4 regions of the Streptomyces sp. NPDC005803 genome follow, and region 1 is predicted to be linked to each of the others. Evidence: riboswitches for the same ligand, from Rfam matches in the RefSeq annotation. Region 1 holds a riboswitch; each other region holds the start of a gene.
The links. A riboswitch is a leader RNA that binds a small molecule or an ion and turns the genes downstream of it on or off. The one in region 1 is predicted to bind cyclic di-AMP.
Positions count from the first base shown of each region.

Region 2: linked by a shared signal. The riboswitch ahead of ABZ454_RS28025 (transglycosylase SLT domain-containing protein) and the one ahead of ABZ454_RS05545 (transglycosylase family protein) in region 1 are both predicted to bind cyclic di-AMP.
Region 3: linked by a shared signal. The riboswitch ahead of ABZ454_RS19685 (C40 family peptidase) and the one ahead of ABZ454_RS05545 (transglycosylase family protein) in region 1 are both predicted to bind cyclic di-AMP.
Region 4: linked by a shared signal. The riboswitch ahead of ABZ454_RS24720 (NlpC/P60 family protein) and the one ahead of ABZ454_RS05545 (transglycosylase family protein) in region 1 are both predicted to bind cyclic di-AMP.

Region 1 is NZ_JBEXXO010000003.1:37,619-41,405, reverse strand. Features, by position in the region: gene ABZ454_RS05555 (cytochrome P450) at 1-933, shown strand, start outside; gene ABZ454_RS05550 (transglycosylase family protein) at 1,039-1,980, shown strand; cyclic di-AMP (ydaO/yuaA leader) riboswitch at 2,282-2,453, shown strand; gene ABZ454_RS05545 (transglycosylase family protein) at 2,458-3,195, shown strand; gene eno (phosphopyruvate hydratase) at 3,481-3,787, shown strand, end outside.
Region 2 is NZ_JBEXXO010000022.1:73,563-77,349, forward strand. Features, by position in the region: gene ABZ454_RS28010 (iron ABC transporter permease) at 1-78, shown strand, start outside; gene ABZ454_RS28015 (iron ABC transporter permease) at 75-1,124, shown strand; gene ABZ454_RS28020 (ABC transporter ATP-binding protein) at 1,132-1,959, shown strand; cyclic di-AMP (ydaO/yuaA leader) riboswitch at 2,256-2,439, shown strand; gene ABZ454_RS28025 (transglycosylase SLT domain-containing protein) at 2,445-3,338, shown strand; gene ABZ454_RS28030 (dihydrodipicolinate reductase) at 3,572-3,787, shown strand, end outside.
Region 3 is NZ_JBEXXO010000013.1:72,187-75,973, reverse strand. Features, by position in the region: gene ABZ454_RS19700 (ATP-binding protein) at 1-127, shown strand, start outside; gene ABZ454_RS19695 (LysR family transcriptional regulator) at 149-1,066, opposite strand; gene ABZ454_RS19690 (LysE family translocator) at 1,139-1,786, shown strand; gene ABZ454_RS19685 (C40 family peptidase) at 1,820-2,293, opposite strand; cyclic di-AMP (ydaO/yuaA leader) riboswitch at 2,297-2,492, opposite strand; gene ABZ454_RS19680 (hypothetical protein) at 2,796-3,104, opposite strand; gene ABZ454_RS19675 (ATP-dependent Clp protease proteolytic subunit) at 3,112-3,747, opposite strand.
Region 4 is NZ_JBEXXO010000018.1:77,706-81,492, reverse strand. Features, by position in the region: gene pcrA (DNA helicase PcrA) at 1-1,734, opposite strand, end outside; cyclic di-AMP (ydaO/yuaA leader) riboswitch at 1,994-2,159, shown strand; gene ABZ454_RS24720 (NlpC/P60 family protein) at 2,158-3,318, shown strand; gene ABZ454_RS24715 (hypothetical protein) at 3,393-3,746, opposite strand.

The sequences.
Region 1 (3,787 bases):
CGCATCGCGGAGTTCGAGCCGCGGGTGCAGGAGCTGACCGACCGGCTCATCGACGGGTTCGCCGGGAAGGGGGAGGCGGACCTCATCCACGAGTTCGCCTTCCCGCTCCCCATCTACGCGATCTGCGACCTGCTCGGGGTCCCCCGCGAGGACCAGGACGACTTCCGCGACTGGGCGGGCATGATGATCCGCCACGGCGGGGGCCCGCGCGGCGGGGTGGCCCGCTCCGTGAAGAAGATGCGGGGCTACCTCCTCGAACTGATCCACCGCAAACGGGAGGACCCGGGGGACGACCTGATCTCAGGGCTGATCCGGGCGAGCGACCACGGCGAGCACCTGACGGAGAACGAGGCCGCGGCGATGGCCTTCATCCTCCTGTTCGCCGGCTTCGAGACGACCGTCAACTTGATCGGTAACGGCCTCCACACCCTGCTGGGCCACCCGGAGCAGCGCGAGCGGCTCCAGCGCTCGCTGGCCGCGGGGGAGACGGAGCTGCTGGCCACCGGCGTCGAGGAACTGCTGCGGTACGACGGGCCCGTGGAACTCGCGACCTGGCGGTATGCCACCGAGGCGCTGACCATCGGTGGGCAGGAGGTCGGCGAGGGGGATCCCGTGCTCGTGGTGCTGGCGGCCGCCGACCGGGACCCCGCGCGCTTCGACGGACCGGACACGCTGGACCTTGCGCGGCGTGACAATCAGCACCTCGGCTACGGGCACGGCATCCACTACTGCCTGGGAGCACCGCTCGCCCGGCTGGAGGGGCAGGCAGCCCTCGCCACGCTCCTCAGACGCCTTCCGGACCTGCGACTTGCGGGGGAAGCTGCCGATTTGCGCTGGCGGGGCGGGCTCATCATGCGGGGGCTGCGCACCTTGCCGGTGGAGTTCAGCCCGGGACCGGCGCTCGGTGAAGGTGACACTCTGTCAACTCTGTGACTTTCACGTGATCTCTGCTGCATCGACTTGTGACACACGTTCGAGTCCCGCTAGGTTCACCGTTCGACTCACCAGTCACTCGTCAGTCACACGGAAGGCATTCCCATGGGCTCCGCGAACGGCAGACACCGTCGCCCTCGGCAGGCACCCGCGATCATCGTCGCCGCAGGCGTGACCGGCTCGGCCATCGCCATCCCGCTGCTCGGCGCGGCGGGTGCGCACGCCGCCGACGCCTCGACCTGGGACCGGGTGGCCGAGTGCGAGAGCGGCGGCATGTGGAGCGCCGACCTCGGCAACGGTTACTACGGGGGCCTGCAGTTCTCGCAGGACCTCTGGAAGTCCTACGGCGGCGACTCGTACGCCGAGCGCGCGGACCTCGCCAGCCGCTCGCAGCAGATCGCCGTGGCGGAGAAGGTCCTGGCGGACCGGGGATCGAAGGCGTGGCCCAGTTGCGCGGTCGTCTCGGGCCTCGCCGTGGACACCGGCCTGCCGGGTGTGGACCCGGGCAGCGCTCCGTCCGCGGACCCCGCCGGGAGTGCGGACACGTCCGCGAGCGCATCCCCCGCCGACCCCTCCGAGCACGCCGCCCCGTCGGACGGCGCGACCTCGAAGACGACGAAGCCCGCGGGCGACGCGAAGGGCAAGACGGCCGAGCCGGACGCGTCCGCGTCGTCGCCGGCCACGCCGTCCGCCACGCCCTCGGGTGAGGCCTCCGGGTCCCAGGAGGACGCGGGGGCGCAGGAGAAGGCCGGCAAGCACCGGGGCGCGCCCGCCCCCGAGGAGAGCCGGTCGGCCGGTCTCGGTGGTGACCGGGACGCGGGGCGGCATGCCTCGCGGGGTGACGGTGACGCACGCGACCCTGGCGCCGCGGCTGCTGACGGTACGTACACCGTCCGGGCCGGCGACAATCTCTGGGCGATTGCTGACGCACAGAAGCTGTCCGGCGGCTGGACGGCGCTGTACGAGGCCAACAAGGCGGAGGTCGGCTCCGATCCGGACCTCATCCTGCCTGGCCAGAGCCTCGATCTCGGCGTGAAGGCCGAATGAGCGCGGTCTGATCATCAGCTGAAAACGCCCCCGAAACTGGGGTAGTTAAGAGGCCTATGTCCCACTTTTGACTCAGTGAGACATGGGTCTCTTTGCGTGAACTGGCGCATCTTGTTCCGGAGGCCCCGTCACATCCGCCCCGACCTGCGCAAACAGCGGTTATTCGGATGCGCGTAAGGGCCGTTTATCCGGTATGTCTATCTTTGGTTCTGGGGGTGGAGTGTGTTTACGGTCGGAACCGCTCGCACCGCGGGCCCCATCGACCGTCACGCCGAATCCTGCCGTCGGTCGAAGGGAACAGACGCGTAAAGCGCCGTAGGCAGGAGCGGGGGACCCAGGTAAGCGCCGGGCCCGATCGTCGGGAGACGCATCAGGACCGGCTTGGGGTGAAGTCGCACGCAAGGACGTGCGACCGGGCAACTCACTTGGCCCGAACCCGACAGCTCACCTCGTAGGCGTCGGTGAGGAGAAGTCTCGATGCTGCTCAACAGCAAGGGCAACAAGCACCGTCGCCCGTCCAAGGCCGTCCGTCTCGCCACGCTCGCCGGTGTCGCCGGTGCCGCCATCGCCGTGCCCCTGATGGGCGCGACCGGCGCCTCCGCCGCCTCCGTGGCCACGTGGGACGCCGTCGCCCAGTGCGAGTCCGGCGGCAACTGGTCCATCAACACCGGCAACGGCTACTACGGCGGTCTGCAGTTCTCGCAGTCCAGCTGGGCCGCCGCCGGCGGCACCCAGTACGCGGCCCGTGCCGACCTGGCCACCAAGGCCCAGCAGATCGCCACCGCCGAGAAGCTCCTCGACATGCAGGGACCGGGCGCCTGGTCCTGCGCCGGCGCCGGCAACCTGAGCAACGACGGTGTCGACCCCGGTGTCGGCACCGGCTCCGCCGCCAAGACCGAGACCCCCAAGAAGCAGTCGGCCCCGGTCCAGAAGGCCGAGCCGAAGAAGGCCGAGCGCGCCGAGGCCCCCTCCACCAACCGCTCGGACCGTTCGACCGCCCCCAAGGCCGAGTCGAAGACCGTCACCACCCCGACCGGCAAGAAGGTCGAGAAGGGTGATGGCGAGTACAAGGTCGTCACCGGCGACTCCCTGAGCAAGATCGCCGCCGACCACAAGGTCGAGGGCGGCTGGGAGCAGCTGTTCAAGCTGAACAAGGACATCGTCACGGACGCCGACCTCATCTACCCGGGTCAGCAGCTCCACCTGACGAAGTAGTGGCGATCTCTCCTCGCTGATCACTCCGGCCGCCCCGGCCCCGTGCGCACCCTCCCCCGTGTGCGCCGGGCCGGGGTCGGCCGGTTTCCGCGTCGCTCGTTCAACTGTTGTAGTTACCGGCCAGTAAATTTCTGGTCCTATGCCCTGCTATGCCTGCCCTTGGGTCCTTTTTCGTCCCAGGGGACGGGCGGTCGGCCGACTGAGAGGGCCCAGCCGGTTAGGCTCTTGTCGCAAGGCCAAAGCGACCCTGCACCACCAGTGTCACATTCCAGAAGGAGATGCCTCGTGCCGTCCATCGACGTCGTCGTAGCCAGGGAAATCCTCGACTCCCGCGGAAACCCCACGGTCGAGGTCGAGGTCGGCCTCGACGACGGCAGCACGGGCCGTGCTGCTGTGCCGTCCGGCGCCTCCACCGGCGCGTTCGAGGCCATTGAGCTTCGCGACGGAGACCCCAACCGCTACCACGGCAAGGGCGTCGAGAAGGCCGTCCTCGCCGTGATCGAGCAGATCGGCCCGGAGCTCGTCGGCTACGACGCGACGGAGCAGCGTCTGATCGACCAGGCGATGTTCGACCTGGACGCCACGGAGAACA
Region 2 (3,787 bases), on a different contig from region 1:
CTCGCCTTCGTCGGCGGCCCCCTGCTCGTGTGGATCGCCCGCTCGTCCCGGCTGTCCACCGCGGGAGTCCCGGCATGACGGACGTGACCCCGCCCGACAGCGTCGTGCTCCGCACCGGAACACTGTCATGGCTCCTCCCGAGGCGCAGCGCGCTCACCGCCGCACTCCTCCTTCCGCTGCTGGCGCTCCTCATCACCGTGGCGGTGATGGCGAGTTCGACCGGAATGAGCCTGTCGCAGACGCTCTCGGGGCTGCTGGGAACAGGTGACGCCGGCACCGTCATGATCGTGCGTGACTTCCGGCTGCCCCGCATAGTCGTCGGCCTCCTGGTCGGCGCGGCGCTCGGCATCGCGGGCTGTCTCACCCAGACCCTGGCCGGCAACCGGCTCGCCACGCCCGACCTGGTCGGCGTCAACGAGGGCGCCACCGCTGCCGTGGTCGCCACCGCCGCGGGGTCAGCCACCGGCATGGTCGGCAACTGGTGGCTCGGGCCGCTCGGCGCGGTGGCCGCCGCGGTCCTGGTCGTCCTGTGCGCCGGAGGAGCGGGCACCGCCGGCTACCGGCTGCTGGTGGCCGGGATCGGCGTCTCCACCTTCCTCGGCGCGGTGAGCGACCTGATCATGTCGCGCGAGAACGACAACACGGCGGGCGGCGTGTTCCTCTGGGCCGTCGGCAGCCTCAACGGGCGCGACTGGGACGCCGGCCTGCCGCTTGCGGTGGCCCTGCTGTTCCTCGTCCCGCTCTCGCTGGCGGCCGGGCACCGCCTCCAACTACTGCGTTTCGGCGACGAAGTGGCGAGCTCGCTCGGAGTCGACCTGCGGCGGGTACGCGCCGTCGCGCTCGTGCTCGCGGTGCTGCTGGCCGGCACGGCGGTCGGGGCCGGCGGGCCCATCGCCTTCGTGGCACTGGCGGCGCCGGTCCTCGCCCAGCGGCTGACCGGCCCCACCCGCGTGCCGGTCACCGGCTCGGCGCTGACCGGAGCCGCGCTGATCGCCGCGGCCGATGCGATCGGACGCGTCGCCGCTCCGGTCGAACTGCCCGTCGGGGTCGTCACCAGCGTCCTCGGCGGCCCCTTCCTCCTCTGGGTACTGCTGCGGCCCGACCGGGCCGCCGGAAAGGCGTGAGCCGCACATGACCGAGCATCCGACCCGTCCGCAGGCGGGCCTCGACGTCCGCGGCCTGTGCGCCGGGTACCCGGGCCGCCCCGTCGTCGAGAACGTCGACCTCACCGTCCCCGCGGGACAGGTCGTCGCGATCGTCGGCCCCAACGGCTGCGGGAAGTCGACCCTGCTACGGACCGTCGCCCGCCTCCACCGGCCCGACTCCGGCACGGTCCTGGTCGGCGGGACGAACCTCTGGGAGACCGGCCGGCGCCGCGCCGCCCACCACGTCGCCCTGCTGCCGCAGGCGCCGCGCGCCCCCGAGGCGGTCACCGTGGCGGGTCTGGTGCGCTACGGGCGCAGCCCGCACCAGGGGCTGCTGCGCCAGTGGTCGCGCGAGGACGAGCGGGCGGTACGCGACGCGCTCGACGCCACCGGCACCACCGCACTGGCCGGCGAGCGCGTCGACCGGCTTTCGGGCGGCCAGCGCCAGCGCTGCTGGCTCGCGATGGTCCTCGCCCAGGAGACCCCGGTCGTCCTGCTCGACGAACCGACCAGCGCCCTCGACCTCGGTCATGCCGTCGAGGTCCTGGAACTGGTCCGCGAGGTCGCGGCCACCGGCCGCACCGTCCTCATGGTCCAGCACGACCTCGCCGCCGCGGCCCGCTACGCCGACCTGCTCGTCGCCATGAAGGGCGGCCGCGTCATCGCCCGGGGCGCTCCCCGCGAGACGGTCGACCAGGCCCTGGTGAGGGAGCTCTACGCGCTCGACGCGGACATACTCACCGCCCCCGGCGACGGCTCACCGGTCGTGGTGCCGCGCAGCCGGACCGCGGTGGCCGCGCAGCCCACCCCGTAATGTCTCTATTCACCCATTATTCCGATCAGTCACCTATGCCCTATAAGGCCCCCTTTATATAGGGCATAGGTGGCGAATATCCATTAAAACAGCCTTCTCGGGCGCAGTGGTCAGCGTCACGTTTCCGTCCGCCGACGCGGAAGCGGAAGCTTCGGTTCCCTGTCGCCCCAAGAAAGTTGACCCTCTCCCGTGTGGCCGGTGTCACGCCTTTCCTTTTATTGATCTTGCAAATCAATTGTGATCACGAATTCCCGGCTTGTTTCGCCCGGCCTTTCTCGCTTACGGTCACGGTCAATCCGGATGGAACGCCGAATCCTGCCGCCGTCCGGTAACCCGACCACTTATGTGCGGCAGGAGCGGGGGACCCAGGTTTGCCGCCGGTCCGGAAATCCGGAGCGGCTAGGGGTGAAGTCGCCATGTGCGGCCGGACATCTCCAGTCCGAACCCGACAGCTCACCTCGCAGGCGGCGGAGAGGAAAAGCGCCATGTCCATCAAGGGCCAGCACCGTCGTTCCAAGTCCACCCTGACCCGCGGTTTCATCGCCGTGAGCGCGGGCGGAGCCGTTCTCGCGCTCCCCCTGATCGCTGCCGGATCGGCGTCCGCCGCGCCGGCGCAGTCGGTCGTCGCCGGAAAGACCTCGGTCTCGACTTCCGTTGCCGGCAAGGAAACCGCCGTCCGCAAGGCCGAGTCCACCACCTATTCCGTGGTCTCCGGTGATTCGCTTTCCAAGATCGCCCGCGGGCATTCCCTCAGTGGCGGCTGGGAGCGGCTGTACAAGGACAACCGGAGTGCGGTCGGCAGCAACCCCGACCTGATTCACCCGGGCCTGAAGCTGACCATCGGCGCCAAGTCCACGGCCGCTGCCACGAAGAGCGCCTTCAAGGCGGAGAACACCTCGGGCAGCGCCTCGCAGCCGTCGGCCGACCGCTCCGAGAGCGCCGACCGCGCCGACCGTTCCGAGCGGACGGTCACGCCCGTCGTCGAGGAGACCGCCGCCGCGACGCCCGTCGCGGTGGAGACCGCCGCGACCACCCCCGCGCAGAGCGCGACGGCGTACACCGACGACCTCGACGGCTGGATCAAGGAGTCCCTCGCCGTCATGGCCGAGAACGGCATCCCCGGCAGCTACGACGGCATCTACCGCAACGTCATCCGTGAGTCCTCGGGCAACCCGCAGGTCGTCAACAACTGGGACTCGAACGCCGTCGCCGGCACCCCGTCCAAGGGCCTCCTGCAGGTCATCCAGCCCACGTTCGACGCGTTCCACGTGCCCGGCACCTCGCTGGACATCCTGGACCCCGTCGCCAACATCACCGCCGCGTGCAACTACGCCGCTGCCACGTACGGCTCGATCGACAACGTCTTCGGGGCCTACTGATCCACCGCGGTTCGGTCCCCGGGCCGAGTCGTGACAGGGGTGGAAGGGAGCTGAACCGCTCCCTTCCACCCCTTTTGCCGTGCCGCGCGACCCCTGTGCCGCGGGGCCGGTCATCCACCCGACCCGGCAGGCGGGCGCCGGTACCCCGCGGCGCGTGATCACCCCCGGGCCCCTCCCAACCCGGTGCGCGATGCCCCTAGGAACCTTTCATCCCGCGCGCTACCCTCCGCCGCATGATTTCCACGGTGGTCTGGGGTACCGGCAATGTCGGCCGCGCGGCCATCCGCGCGGTCGACGCCCATCCGGCGCTGCGACTCGCCCACGTACTCGTCCACGATCCCGGCAAGGTGGGCCGCGACGCGGGCGCCCTCGCCGGGCTGGACCGTGATCTCGGCGTCGCCGCGACCGACGACATCGACGCGGTGCTGGCCGCCGCTCCCCGCGCCGTC
Region 3 (3,787 bases), on a different contig from region 1:
GCGCGGGATGGTGATCATCCGCTCGCTGGCCAAGGAGTACGGCGGCCGGCTGACCGTCACCCCCACCCCGGACGGCGGCAAGACCGTCTGGGTCGCGCTGCCGTGGCACGCACCCGTCCAGAACTGACAGGCCCACCGCGCCCGCCGGTCACTGCGGCGCCGCGGCCCGCCCGAACCCGCTGCGCAGCAGAGCCCGCAGCGTCGCCGCCGCCGCGCTCGTGCGGTCGCCGCGGTGCACCACCGAGATCGTCCGGCGGAACGCGGCCGGCTCCAGCCGCCGGACGGACAACGGCGTCGGGGACATCGCCGCCACCATCTCCGGCACCACCGCCATCCCGATGCCCGCGCTGACGAGGGCGCACACCAGCGCATAGCCGGGCGACTCGCAGACCACCGCCGGCAGCGCCCCCGCGTCGGCGAGCGCGCTCTCCACCCCGCGGCGCGGCGGATGCGTGGGCGCGCTGCTGATCAGGGGCCGGCCCGCGAGCTCCGTCACCGGGAGCCGCCCGCTGCCGTCGGCCAGGACCTGTCCGACGGCGGTGATCAGCACCAGCTCCTCGACCAGGAGCGGCTCGGCCAGGACCCCCGGGGGCAGCGTCGTCGCGGCGGCCGGCTCATAGGCGTGGCTCAGCGCCAGGTCCACCTCGCCGGCCGCCACCGCTGCCACCCCGCCCGGCGGCTCGTACTCGGTGACGGCCAGTTCCACGTCCGGGTGTGCCCGGCGGAAGGCGCTCAGCACCGGGGGCAGCAGGTGGATGCCCGCCGTGGTGAAGGTACCGACCCGCAGCCGCCCGCCGGAGAGCCCGGCCAGGCCCGCCAGCTCGTGGCGGGCCTGATCCATCTCGTCGAGGACCCGCCGGGCGCGCCCGGCGAGCAGTTCACCCGCGGCCGTCAGCCGGGCGCCCCGGTGGTGGCGCACCAGCAGCGCCGCCCCCGCCTCCCGCTCCAGCTTGGCGAGTTGCTGGGAGAGCGCCGGGGCGGTGTACCCCAGGCGGGTGGCGGCCCGGGTGATCGAACCGGCCTCGGCGACCGCCACCAGCGCCGCGAGCCGTGTCGGATCGTACATAAAGCATTCCTTTTGGCAGGCCCAGGAGATTGCAAGTACACGCTAAAGGCTCCGGAAGGCCAGGGTGGGGTCATGGACGCACAACTGACCGCTTTCGTCGGGGTCGCCGCCGCTATGGTGGCCCTCCCCGGCGCGGACTTCACCGTCGTCGTACGCAACGCGCTCACCTCACGTGCGGCGGGGGTGGCGACCGCTCTCGGGGTGGCCGGGGGACTCCTCGTCCACACCGCGCTCGCCGTCGCCGGCCTCGCCGCCGTGCTGGTGGCCTTTCCGGTGCTGTTCCGGACGGTCCAGCTCCTCGGTGGTGCGTACGTGCTCTACCTGGGCATCTGCGCCCTCCGCGCGGCCCGGCGCGACACCTGGCGGGCACCGGACGCCGGGGCGGCCGAGGACGACGGCGGGCGGGCCACGAAGGGAACCGGCCGCGCGCTGCGCCAGGGCTTCCTGACCAATGCGCTGAACCCCAAGGCGCCCGTGCTCTTCCTCAGCCTCTTGCCGCAGTTCGTGCCCGCCGGGGCCGCGCCGCTGCCCAGGACCGCGCTGCTCGCCGCGATCGTCGTGCTGATGGCGCTGATGTGGTTCCCGGCCGTGGCGCTCCTGGTGGACCGGCTCGGGCGTTGGCTGCGCCGGCCGCGTACGGCCCGGGCGATCGAGGGCGGCAGCGGCGCGGCACTCACCGCGCTGGGACTGGTCCTGGTGACGGGCCCGCTGCTGCCCTGACGCACGGGCGTGGGCCGGGGCGGGCAAGCGGCTTCACCGGACCCGGCCGTAGTAGACGCTCTTCGTCCAGATCTTCTCCAGGCGGACCACGGCCCCGGTCTTGGGCGAGTGCCAGATCTTGCCGCTGCCCGCGTAGATGCCCACGTGGTAGATGCTGCGGCCGGAATGGAAGAAGACCAGATCGCCGCGCTGTCGCTTGGAGGACGAGATGTGGCGGGTCTTGTTGTACTGCTGCTGGGCCGTGCGCGGGAGCTTCTTGCCCGCCTTCTTGAACGAGTACAGCGTCAGCCCGGAACAGTCGAAGCGGTTGGGCCCGGTGGCGCCCCACCGGTAGGGCGAGCCCTTCTTCGACGCGGCGATGTCGAGGGCCTTCATCGAATGACTCGCGGCCTGGGCGTCGGTGACGGCGCCGGGGACGAACACGCTGCCGCCGACGGCGGCGAGAGTCAGGACCGAGGCCGTGGTGGCCCGGGCAAGCAGTGACGGGACATGAACCTGCGCAGACATGCGCAACCCTTCGTCAGCCGCCTGTGAAGGATGACCTGTCGGGTTCGGGCCGGCGAAGTCGCCCGGCCGCAGTTGCGGCTTCACCCCGAGGGACGACCGGAAATCCGGTCGGCCCGTTGTGCTCGGGTCCTCCACTCCTGCCGATCCACTCCTGTCGACCAGGCATCCGGACGGCGGCAGGACTCGGCGTCCGCCCGGACCGCCCCGCCGCGGTGGCGGGGGCTTGTCGTCCCAGGGATCTTGACTCACCGAGTGCCGGATTTCCGAGGTGAAATGGCCATATGTGACACTCGTCACGAATGAACCGTTTGGGTGGCCGGATGGTCTTCCGGGAGGCGGTCGGCCCTCGCCCGCCGGTCCCGTACCAGCGGCGGAACGGGAGATCTCGCCCAGCGACGGCCCCGGAGGCGCAAATCGAGATGTCGCTCGTGCGAAGGAGCGGCTACGCCGAACGAGCGAGAAAATTCGGTCCACACGTCGGGCGTGTCGAGGCGTGTCTCGGTCAACTGGGCGGGGCGGGCGGCACGGTGACCCGCCCGGCGCGCCGTTCGCCGTCGAGAACGCGCAACGCCCGGGTCAACGTGACTGCGTGGATCCGGGCTTCGCCCCGCTCGTGCATCAACGCGAGCGCGTCCCGCAGCGCGGCCGCGTGCGAGGCCAGCGCCTGTGCGGCGCGCAGGGCGCCGTAGGTGTCGCCGCCGTGGGCCGGATTGATCCGGCCCACCTGGTCGAGGACTTGCAGGTAGCGGTCGATGAACTCGCCCTCGGCGCGGGTCAGGGCGGGAAGGGGTGCGAACTCCGGATGCTGCACCCTGCATTCACCGCTCGGGGCGCACGGGCAGGGGCAGCCCGCGGCTTCGCACGATGTGGTCGATCAGTCCGTAGTCCTTGGCGCCCTCGGCGTCGAGGATGAGGTGGCGCTCGGTGTCGGCGCTGATCTGCTCGGCGGGACGGCCGGTGTGACGGGCCAGCATGCCGGTCAGCGTCTCGCGCATCCGGGCCAGTTCCCGCGCCTCGATCTCCAGGTCGGACGGCTGCCCCTGCACCGGCTCGGCCAGTTCGGGCTGCCGCACGACCACGCGGGCCCCCGGCAGGGCGTGTCGTCTGCCCGGCGCGCCGGCCGCCAGCAACACGGCCGCCCCGGCGCCCGCCTGGCCGAGGCAGAAGGTCTCCACCTCACAGGTGAGGAAGGCCATCGTGTCGTAGATGGCGGTCATGGCGCCGAACGAGCCGCCGGGGGAGTTGATGTACAGCGAGATGGGCCGGTCGGGAGCGTCGTGCTCCAGGTACATGAACTGCGCGACCAGGTCGTTGGCCGCGGTGTCGTCGACGGGTGTGCCGAGGAACACGACGCGTTCGGCCAGCAGCTTGGAGTACGGGTCGAGCGTGCGGGTCCCCTGGGACGTGCGCTCCGTGAACTCGGGCAGAACGTGGCGGGCGGCGGGGCGATGCATGACGTGGCCTCTCCTCCGGGATACGCGGGGCCGCGAAGGG
Region 4 (3,787 bases), on a different contig from region 1:
AAGGTTCTCGATCCGGGTCTCGTCCTGAGGGTCGGTGGACGCCTGGAGTTCGGCGAGGTAGCCCGTACGCTCCAGCACCGCTTCCAGCACCACGGCCGGCCCCGCACCGGACTCGACGATGGTGCGGAGCTCCTCCATCAGCGTGTTGAACCGCTTGACGGCGTTCGCGGAGCGGGCCGCCATGCCGTACGCCTCGTCGACGCGGCGCAGCGCCTGCGGGAAGGTGATCTTCTCGCGCAGGGACAGGGCGTCGATCATCGCCTCGGCGCGGTCGCCGATGCCGCGCTTGGGCACGTTCAGGATGCGCCGCAGCGGGACGGTGTCCTCGGGGTTGGCGAGGACGCGGAGGTAGGCCAGGACGTCGCGGACCTCCTTGCGCTCGTAGAAGCGCACCCCGCCGACGACCTTGTAGGGCAGGCCGACGCGGATGAAGATCTCCTCGAAGACACGGGACTGCGCGTTCGTCCGGTAGAAGATCGCCACGTCGCCGGCCTTGGCGTCGCCCGCGTCGGTCAGCCGGTCGATCTCGTCGGCGACGAACTGCGCCTCGTCGTGCTCGGTGTCCGCGACGTATCCGGTGATGCGGGCACCGGTGCCGGCGTTGGTCCAGAGGTTCTTCGGGCGGCGACTCTCGTTGCGCTCGATGACCGCGTTGGCCGCGGACAGGATCGTCTGCGTGGAGCGGTAGTTCTGCTCCAGCAGGATCGTGGTCGCGTCGGGGTAGTCCTCCTCGAACTGGAGGATGTTGCGGATCGTCGCGCCGCGGAAGGCGTAGATCGACTGGTCCGCGTCACCCACCACGCAGAGCTCGGCGGGGGCGTTCTCCGGGCCGGACGGGCCGACCAGTTCCCGTACGAGCGTGTACTGGGCGTGGTTGGTGTCCTGGTACTCGTCGACCAGGACGTGCCGGAAGCGGCGGCGGTAGTGCTCGGCGACGTCGGGGAACGCCTGGAGCAGGTGGACCGTCGTCATGATGATGTCGTCGAAGTCCAGCGCGTTGGCCTCGCGCAGCCGGGACTGGTACAGCGCGTAGGCCTGGGCGAGGGTCTTCTCGAAACCGTCCGCCGCCTGGCCGGCGAAGGTCTCCTCGTCGATCAGTTCGTTCTTCAGGTTCGAGACCTTCGCCGTGAACGACTTCGGCGGGTAGCGCTTCGGGTCGAGGTCCAGGTCGCGGCAGACCAGGGCCATGAGGCGCTTGGAGTCGGCGGCGTCGTAGATCGAGAACGAGGAGGTGAAGCCGAGCTTCTTCGACTCGCGGCGCAGGATGCGTACGCACGCGCTGTGGAAGGTCATGACCCACATGGCGTTGGCCCGCGGTCCGACGAGCTGCTCGACGCGCTCCTTCATCTCGCCGGCGGCCTTGTTGGTGAAGGTGATCGCCAGGATCTGGCCCGGGTGCGTCCCGCGCTCGGCCAGCAGGTGCGCGATGCGGTGGGTCAGGACACGGGTCTTGCCCGACCCGGCGCCGGCGACGATGAGCAGCGGGGACCCGGCGTGCACGACGGCCGCGCGCTGTTCGGTGTTCAGCCCGTCGAGCAGCGCGGCCGCGTCGATGACCGGGCGGTGGGCCCCGTCGCGGTAGTACGCGTCGCGGGGCGGCGGGGGCCCGTCGAAAACGCCCGCGAAGAGGCCCTCCGGCACCGCTTCGGGTGCGGAGTCCTCGGGGGGCGGCGGGGGCCCTTCCTCCGTGTGCTGGAGGCCGGCCAGGAAACTGTCGTCAAAGAGGCTGCTCATCGCTGTCCGAGTCTAGGGCTCCGCACTGACACTCCGGGGCCGAGTGACGAACCCCGCACCGGCGGCCGGGCACCGAGAGCGATCCGGGGTCTACGGTGCGTGGACGTCCGCCGGTCCCCGCCCGCCCGCCTTCGCTCCGATCCGTACAGGTCACGAAAATGTATCGGGCATATCGAACATCAACCTTCACAGCGGCACCATGAGTTGGCTAGCGTGCTCGTCCGGGCGGCCCGTACCCCCAGAGGCGATCCACGCCGACCGGGCGTCCACGCCGAATCCGGGCTGCCCGCAGGGAAGTCCGGAACCGGGGACCCACACGCATCACCGGGGTGAATCGGTCCACGTCCCCCACCAGGACCGTAGGGCAGCCTTCCGTTCCGCCCGAACCCGACAGCTAACCCGGTAGGCGGTCCACGGAAGGAGATGCCGGCCTTGGCGTCGCATCGCAAACCGCGCACCCTGGTGCGCAGCACCGGCCCCGCCGTCGGGCTCACGACGGCCGCGCTGGCGTCGGTGACCCTGCTGTCCACGCAGAGCGCACTGGCCGCCCCGGCGCCCAAGCCCAGCATCGAGGACGTGCAGAAGAAGGTCGACGACCTCTACCGGCAGGCAGGCACCGCGACCCAGCAGTACAACCAGGCGAAGGAGGCGACGGCCGAGCAGCGCTCCAAGGTGGACACGCTGCTGGACGATGTGGCCCGGCGCACCGAGAAGCTGAACGAGGCGCGCAGGACGCTCGGCACGTACGCCGCCGCCCAGTACCGCGGCGGCGCCCTGGCCCCGACCGCCACCTTCTTCCTGGCCGACGACCCGCAGTCGTTCTTCGACCAGACCCACCTCATGGACCGGATGACCGAGCGCCAGACGCGGGCCGTGTCGGACTTCCGTACGCAGCAGGCGAAGGCTTCCGAGCAGCGGGCCGAGGCCGTGGCGAGCCTGGAGACCCTCACCGAGTCGCAGGCGACCCTGCGCACCAGCAAGCAGAGCGTCCAGACGAAGCTGTCCCAGGCCCGCGGCCTGCTGTCGAAACTGACCGCCGAGGAGAAGGCGCGCCTGGCCGAGCTGGAGCGCAAGAAGGAGGCGGAGGCCGAGCGCAAGGCGGCGGAGCTGGCGAAGAAGCAGGCCGCCGCGAAGAAGGCCGAGGCCGACCGCAAGGCGGAGGAGGGCGCGAAGGAGACCGGCAGCGGCACGGGAACCGGTACGGGCTCCGGTTCCGGTGCGGACGCCGGCGCCTCGACCAAGGCCGCGACGGTCATGGCGTTCGCCCGGGCGCAGCTCGGCAAGCCGTACGTCTGGGGGGCGACCGGCCCGGCCTCGTACGACTGCTCGGGGCTCACCCAGGCGGCGTGGAAGGCGGCCGGCGTCGACATACCGCGGACCACCTGGGACCAGGTGAACGTCGGCACCCGGATCGCCACGGAGGATCTGCAACCCGGTGACCTGGTCTTCTTCTACGACGACATCAGCCACGTCGGCATCTACAAGGGCGACGGCATGATGATCCACGCGCCGAAGCCGGGAGCGAACGTGCGCGAGGAGTCGATCTACTACATGCCGATCTACGGGAGCGTGCGGCCGGGCTGAAGCCGGTCGGCCCACGTCGCGTGGACGCCGCTGCCCGGACCCTCGCGGGTCCGGGCAGCGGCGTTCGCCCCCGCTCAGGTCCAGAGCGTGGCGATGAAGATGTTGACGACCGTCAGTCCGCCGACCGTCGCGAAGAGGCCCTTGTCGACCTTCTCGTCGTCGCGCTTGACGTAGACGAGCGCGAGGATCACGACGAGGATCAGCAGCTTGATGCCGATCTTCACGTTGTTCACGGGGTGGTCGTCGGCCTGGTCGAGGCCGACCAGCGCCACTCCGGTGACCAGCATGGTCAGCGCTCCGTGCAGCATCGCCGGGACGAATCGCGCCGTGCCGGCCCCCATCGCCTTCATCTGGGTGAGGAATCCGCCCAGCAGAGAGGCGATGCCGATGATGTGCAGGGCGACGAAGACATCGATGAGTACACGCATGGCTCCGCAGCCTAGCCGCGGCCTTGTCGGCACTCGGCGGC